Regions from separate parts of the Paenibacillus sp. Aloe-11 genome, predicted to be linked through region 1. Evidence: riboswitches for the same ligand, from Rfam matches in the RefSeq annotation. Region 1 holds a riboswitch; the other holds the start of a gene.
What was found. A riboswitch is a leader RNA that binds a small molecule or an ion and turns the genes downstream of it on or off. The one in region 1 is predicted to bind S-adenosylmethionine.

Region 1 (3,418 bases):
GCACTGTATAAGGAGTCGAGAAGTGCTAGCGAATTCTCCTGTCTCCTTGATGATTATTTGGATGAAGAGTCTTCGCTTGAGTTTTACAAAGAATATCACCAAAAGGTAAAGCAGAGCATCCAAAACTTAAACTAAGCATTAATGGGAGAAGGGGATGGTACTAAAAAATTTGACTCTTCTAATGCTTTCGACACATCTATGATTGGTGAGCCGATGAGTATTGGGCGCTCTACCCTTCTCCTATAGAAGAGCAGAAGATAAAATCAACATTTGATCACAAAAATTGGAGGCAATAATTTGAACGAATCAAGACAAAATGCAGGTAGAGGCAGACCAAGAATTTTAAGTGAAAAAGAGATTAAACGTTGGCAAGATACATATGGTGAAGATATTCAAATTGTGGATTATAAAAAACGCGCAATAAAGTATAGTTTGATTGCACGAGAACGTGGTCTAATCAGTGAGGATGAGGAATTTGCTTATTTTTTACTTTACGGTTCAGTTAATTCGAGAATAAATAACACGAAACATGGTGATGAGTACTATCGACGTGTACCCTGCGAATGGACTATTCCTGAAGAGACAGTGGAGCAGATTATCAAGTGTAAGTCTGAAATGTGGTTAGAATGGAAGCGGCTTACAGATATATATCTAGAAAAGGGTAAGCCAAGGGGATTACGCCCGAGCATAGATAGAATAAACGAAGCAGAGGGCTACTCTTTTTCTAACATAGCAGCTATGAGCCAACATGACAATACCAAACGGGCGACAGCTCAACCTCACTTTTTAATAAAAATGTACGACTCTAGAAATCCTGAAAGCTCAAGAACATTCAGGAAATACGATACTAAGAGGGAAGCTCTAGAGGCTATTGGCCTGTCTCAAACAGAATCAGATAGTGGGAAGTATTATGAAGTAGATGGTTGTGTATACCTCTTGCAATCATCTGCTCTTACGCATGGGGAAAAGGAATTGATCCAGAAAGAAGACAACGATGATAAAGAGAAGACATATAGGGGATCAATTTTAATAGCAACAATAGAACTTGGCGATGGACGTACCGCAACAATAAGCAAAGAATTTACATATACTCAGTCAGCGGTAATAATCAAGGAAACACCAGTAGAGTGATACATATTGAAGTCGCTTCAGACGAGCCTAAACGGCGTTCTAAGAAGTATTAGAGTTAAGGTAGAGGGAATCTAAGTAGCAAGTTAGGAAGGCTTAGAATTGAAATTTAGATTTTCAGCAGATAGAAAAATTAACGAAGCAGAACAGGAGAGACATATACATATTATGGAAGAAGAAATGGTAAAAGCTCTAGAAGCATATCCCCCATTGTTAGATGTAAAACACCTCATGGCTATCTTTATGATTGGTGAAAATGTAGCTTATGATGAAATGAATTCAGGGAAATTCCCAGTTATGAAAGTTGGCAAACAGAAGAGAGTGGCAAAGCCATTATTAGCAAAATACATAATCGAATCCTCTTGCGGAACTGAATAATATGTGTATAATTATGAACATGCAATGAAGCATCTAGATGTTGAGCATGTTCTTTTTTATATGGTTCAGTGGTCACAAAGTGGTCACAAAGTGGTCACGAAACTAAGAGAGCCAGTTAAAACTAAATAAGGTTAATTAGCAGATTAAACAGCGAAAACCGTTAATACATAAGGTTTTCTGAGGTTAATTAAGGCTAATTAAAAGTCATTTTCTTATCAAGAGCAGGTGGAGGGACTAGCCCGATGATACCCGGCAACCGGCGATTCTAATCGCACGGTGCTAATTCTTGCAGGACGTGCGCTTTGTATACAAGCGTGTTGCCCTGACAGATGAGAGAGGCGCATATGGATACAAATATGACCTTTCTCTAACTGAGAAAGGTCTTTTTATTATATGCCCGGCATCTCGACAAGACGATTTTCGCGAAACTTACTAACGAGGAGTGAGTTACATGCCGATTAAGATTCCGGATACACTACCTGCCAAGGAAGTGCTGGAGGGCGAAAATATTTTCGTAATGGATGAAAGCCTGGCCTATCACCAGGATATCCGTCCGTTGCGCATCGCCATTTTGAATTTGATGCCTACAAAAGAGACGACAGAAACCCAACTGTTGCGACTGGTCGGCAATACCCCGCTGCAAGTGGACGTTACATTAGTACACATGAAGTCCCATGTATCCAAAAATACATCACAAGAATATTTGAACATGTTTTATAAAACGTTTGACGAGATCAAGAACAGTCGTTTTGACGGTATGGTTATTACAGGTGCCCCGGTAGAGCAGCTGGAGTTTGAAGATGTGAACTACTGGAAGGAAATCCAGCAAATTTTTGAATGGACGAAAACGAATGTCACTTCGACCATGCATATCTGTTGGGCCTCACAGGCAGGTCTATACCATCATTTCGGGGTCCCTAAATACGGACTCGACTTCAAATGCTTTGGCGTATTTCCACACACGGTTATTAAGCCTAAAGTGAAGCTGCTACGCGGCTTCGATGAACTTTTTCATGCTCCTCATTCCCGGCATACGGAGGTTCGGCGGGAGGATATTGATCGCATTGCCGAATTAGAGGTTTTATCCGAATCCGAGGAAGCTGGAGTGTATCTGGTCGCCACATGTGATGGCAAACAAATTTTTGTAACTGGCCATTCCGAATATGATCCACTCTCGCTGAAATGGGAATACGATCGTGATGTGGCTAAAGGATTGAATGTTGAAGTCCCCAAAAACTATTTTCCTGACGATGACCCTAAACGCACACCGCCCTCTATCTGGCGTGCGCATGCCAATTTATTATTTTCTAATTGGCTTAACTATTATGTATACCAGGAAACACCTTACGATATCGGGCCCCAGATTTAAAAAGGGGCTTGAAATTTACCTTTCTGCAGTACCACCTTGCAGTAGCGCAGCAGTATAGGATTTGATCATCCATTTTTGCAGCATATGTTACATCATCTAATATGGAAGTTAATGGGAGGATTCGTATGAGTGAGAAACAGTGGAAAATCGAAAGCAAATTGGCACAGATCGGTTCAGTGGAGGAGCCAGTAACCGGGGCTATTAATTATCCGATTTATCAAGCTACGGCGTTCCGCCATCCCCGTCTGGGCCAAAGCACAGGATTTGATTACATCCGGACGACTAATCCGACGCGAAAGGTACTGGAAGAGGCTTCCGCTGTACTGGAATCTGGTGATGCAGGCTTTGCATGCAGTTCCGGCATGGCGGCGCTGCAAACGGTATTTGCTTTGTTTGGACAGGGAGATCACCTCATTGTATCGCTGGACCTCTATGGTGGGACATATCGTTTGCTGGAGCGCATTTTATCTAAATTCGGCGTGACGGCAAGTTATGTGGATACAAATGACCTTGAAGCGCTTGAACAGTCATGTCGACCGAATA
Region 2 (3,418 bases), on a different contig from region 1:
ACGCCAGGAGGATTACTATCTCGGCGAATTTTTACAGCGTCTGCTGTCGCCTGCCTATCCGCTTGTGATGCCTTCCGTCAAGTCCCTGTGGGCTTATGCTGAAACGGGCGTACACGCGCTGGCAGCAGCCGTCGTACGTGAAAGCTACTCTCGTGAAGCGCTGGTATCCGGCTTTACCATTTTGGGTCAAGGTCAATTGTCATTAACCAAATTCCTGATGTTGACGGACCGGGTCATTGATTTATCTGATTTTAACCTGCTGCTGGAAACGATTCTGGAGCGGTTCAATCCAGCAAGGGATTTGTTCATATTCAATCATACGTCCCACGATACGCTCGATTATACAGGCCGCAAGCTAAATCATGGCAGCAAAGCGATCTTGATGGGTGTAGGGGAGCCAATACGTGAATTGCCTAGTACCTATGAGGGAGGAGACCTGCCAGGTATTCGTGAAATTAAGCCGTATTGCGGAGGCTGCCTTGTTGTATCAGGGGCGACCTTTGAGCAAGAGCCTGAACTGGCGGCGCGTGTATTGGAACGACTGGCTGCGAGCGAGCAAGAATGGCCTCTTGTCTTTATCGTGGATGATGCCACGGAAGTTGTTCGCTCACAAGCCTCGTTCCTGTGGACGGTATTTACGCGTTTTAACCCGGCTACAGATATGTATGCCGACAGCGAGGTGCGTTTGCATCATCTGAACTACAAGCTGCCGATTGTAGTGGATGCTCGCATGAAGCCGGGCTACCCGGATGAAGTGCTACCGCGTGAGGATATTGTTAAGCTTGTGGATCAACGGTGGACGAGTTATTTCGCTTGACGCCTTAATGAATTGAACAACCGGATTTTACAGTCATAAGGAGGCGTGGGCATGATACGCAAGCTGCTGGGCGAGCCGCCACGTGTGAGCAAGGGCGTCCTGCTGGATGCCATGAATAGCATGTCAGATATGTTGAACCTGCTGGAGCGGCAAATTCAGGCCAGTGGTGATCCGACCCACGCTTTTCGTAAGGCGGATATTTTGACACGCGGTCTGATGTCCTCTCTGGATGAGCTGGAGCAGAGCCATCATGCTGCCGCTTTTTTCCGCATGAAAGTGAAGGCCGGATACGCTGAGGATATGAGCGAGGATGAAAAATCCGATTATGCATTGTATGTTTTCTTTTATAAGGATGGATTTGTGCGCGTATTTTCCATTCTGGATAAGCTGGGTAACTGGCTGAATGATCTGTATGATTTAAAAACAGGGGAGTATAAGGCCCATTATTCGTATTTTACCGTGTTGCGGCAGCTCAAGTATCTCAAAATGCATCCTGTATTGACCGATAACTTGAATGATATTAAAAACACATATACCGATGCCATCAATCGGCTGCGTAAGCGGCGAAATACGGAAATACACTATATGAATACGGAAATGCAGGATGATCTCTGGCAAAGGCATCGTGCTCTGTACGGCAAGATACATCTCGAAGATCTGGATCATCATCTGGAGGATTTGCAGCAGGGCCTGGAAATGGTGTGCCGATCGCTGTCCAACGTTTTTTCTTATACTGCGAAACATTGGGAGAACCGGGCAGTGCGTCCATAATTATGTTAGAAAATATCCTTTGACAAAGCTATGTAAACTATCTATACTGAAATCTAGTTTCAGAAAAATGCTTGAATTATGATTTTAATATAAACTTAACGGACAGCTAAAGCTGGAGTTTAATATATTTTTCTTATCCAGAGAGGTGGAGGGACTGGCCCGATGAAGCCCGGCAACCCGTTCTTTCCCGGTGTAATACACCGGGAGGGGACATGATGGTGCTAATTCCTACAAAACCGCTAGAGTTTTAGCGGTTTTGGCAGATGAGAAAAGGTTCGCATGCGGGGCCCTTTTCATTCTGTGAAAGGGGCTCTTTTTGCCGATTAAAAGGGTAAGGAAAGTGAAGGGGGTCGCAGCACGTTGATAGAGCTTAAGCAGTTAACCAAGTATTATGGCAAAGGGAACCGACGCGTTAGTGCGCTGTCCGGGTTGAACCTTTCGATAGAGCGTGGAGAAATATTTGGAGTTATTGGTCACTCCGGAGCGGGAAAAAGCACGTTAATCCGCTGTATTAATTTATTGGAACGGCCCACTTCAGGCGAAGTATGGGTAGACGGTGTGAATCTCACCACCGTGAGTCAAGCCCAGCTACAGAAGCAGCGCCGTAAAATCGGAATGATTTTTCAGCATTTTAATTTGTTATCGTCGGCGACGGTATATGACAATATCGCATTTCCATTGCGCCTGGTGAATACACCCAAGCAGCAGGTGGACAAGAAAGTTCGAGAATTGCTGGAGCTGGTGGGTCTGGAAGAACACAGCGGGAAATATCCCTCACAGCTATCAGGAGGACAGAAGCAGCGTGTAGGCATTGCGCGGGCGCTTGCCAGTGATCCTCATGTGTTGCTGTGCGACGAGGCTACCTCGGCGCTTGATCCGCAGACCACAGGGTCGATTCTGAAATTGCTATTGGATATTAACCAGCGCTTTAATCTGACCATCGTAGTGATTACGCATGAAATGCATGTCATTCAAAGCATATGTGATCAAGTTGGCGTGATTCATCAGGGCGACATTGTGGAGCAGGGGCCGGTGGCGGAAGTGTTCTTGAAGCCACAGCATCAGGTAACCAAGGACTTTATCCAGCGGGAGTCTGAGCATGCCGAGGAGCTGCAAGCAGCAATTGCGGCCTCAGGTGGCGGTGAATCGGCGCAGGTGGTGCGGATTTCCTTCTTGGGCAGCATAACATATGATGCGATTCTATCGCGTACGGTCCGTCATACCGGCGTTGATTTTGCAATTTTGCAGGGAACGATCTCTACCATCAAAAACGTACCGTATGGACAGCTCATCGTTCGTTTTGAAGGAAATCAGGAGGATATTGAGCATACGTTGCGTGAAGTGTCCGGGCAAGGACTTGATGTGGAGGTGATCGGACAATGAGCGAACTTGATTTTTCGCAAGTGAGTTGGGAAGAACTATGGAATTCTACGGTGGAGACCCTTCAGATGCTTGGGGCATCCGCGCTGTTCACCCTGATTATTGGCTTGCCGCTCGGTATATTATTGTTCCTGGCGAGCCGCTCCTCGCTAACTCTGATGAAAGTGATATACATTGTACTGTCCTTCATCGTTAACATTTTGCGTTCCGTACCGTTTATCATTCTGATCGTTGCACTTATTCCTTTTACACGATCGTTGGTAGGTACCTCTACCGGGGTACTGGGTACGATTCCGCCATTGGTGATCGGGGCTGCCCCTTTCTTCGCACGTCTTGTCGAAACGTCTCTGCGTGAAGTGGACAAGGGTGTCATTGAGGCCGCGCAAGCGATGGGCGCTTCAACTGGGCAAATCATCCGCCGGGTGCTGTTGCGTGAGGCACTGCCGGGAC

Region 2: linked by a shared signal. The riboswitch ahead of WG8_RS19510 (methionine ABC transporter ATP-binding protein) and the one ahead of metA (homoserine O-acetyltransferase MetA) in region 1 are both predicted to bind S-adenosylmethionine.

The regions. Positions count from the first base shown of each region.
Region 1 covers NZ_JH601050.1:364,926-368,343, forward strand. Annotated here, with positions in the region: gene WG8_RS07730 (helix-turn-helix domain-containing protein) at 1-135, shown strand, start outside; gene WG8_RS07735 (hypothetical protein) at 298-1,131, shown strand; gene WG8_RS07740 (DNA-binding protein) at 1,231-1,506, shown strand; SAM riboswitch class I at 1,716-1,842, shown strand; gene metA (homoserine O-acetyltransferase MetA) at 1,958-2,875, shown strand; gene WG8_RS07750 (PLP-dependent transferase) at 3,001-3,418, shown strand, end outside.
Region 2 covers NZ_JH601061.1:15,591-19,008, reverse strand. Annotated here, with positions in the region: gene WG8_RS19520 (UbiD family decarboxylase) at 1-817, shown strand, start outside; gene WG8_RS19515 (Cthe_2314 family HEPN domain-containing protein) at 869-1,588, shown strand; SAM riboswitch class I at 1,719-1,858, shown strand; gene WG8_RS19510 (methionine ABC transporter ATP-binding protein) at 1,949-2,971, shown strand; gene WG8_RS19505 (methionine ABC transporter permease) at 2,968-3,418, shown strand, end outside.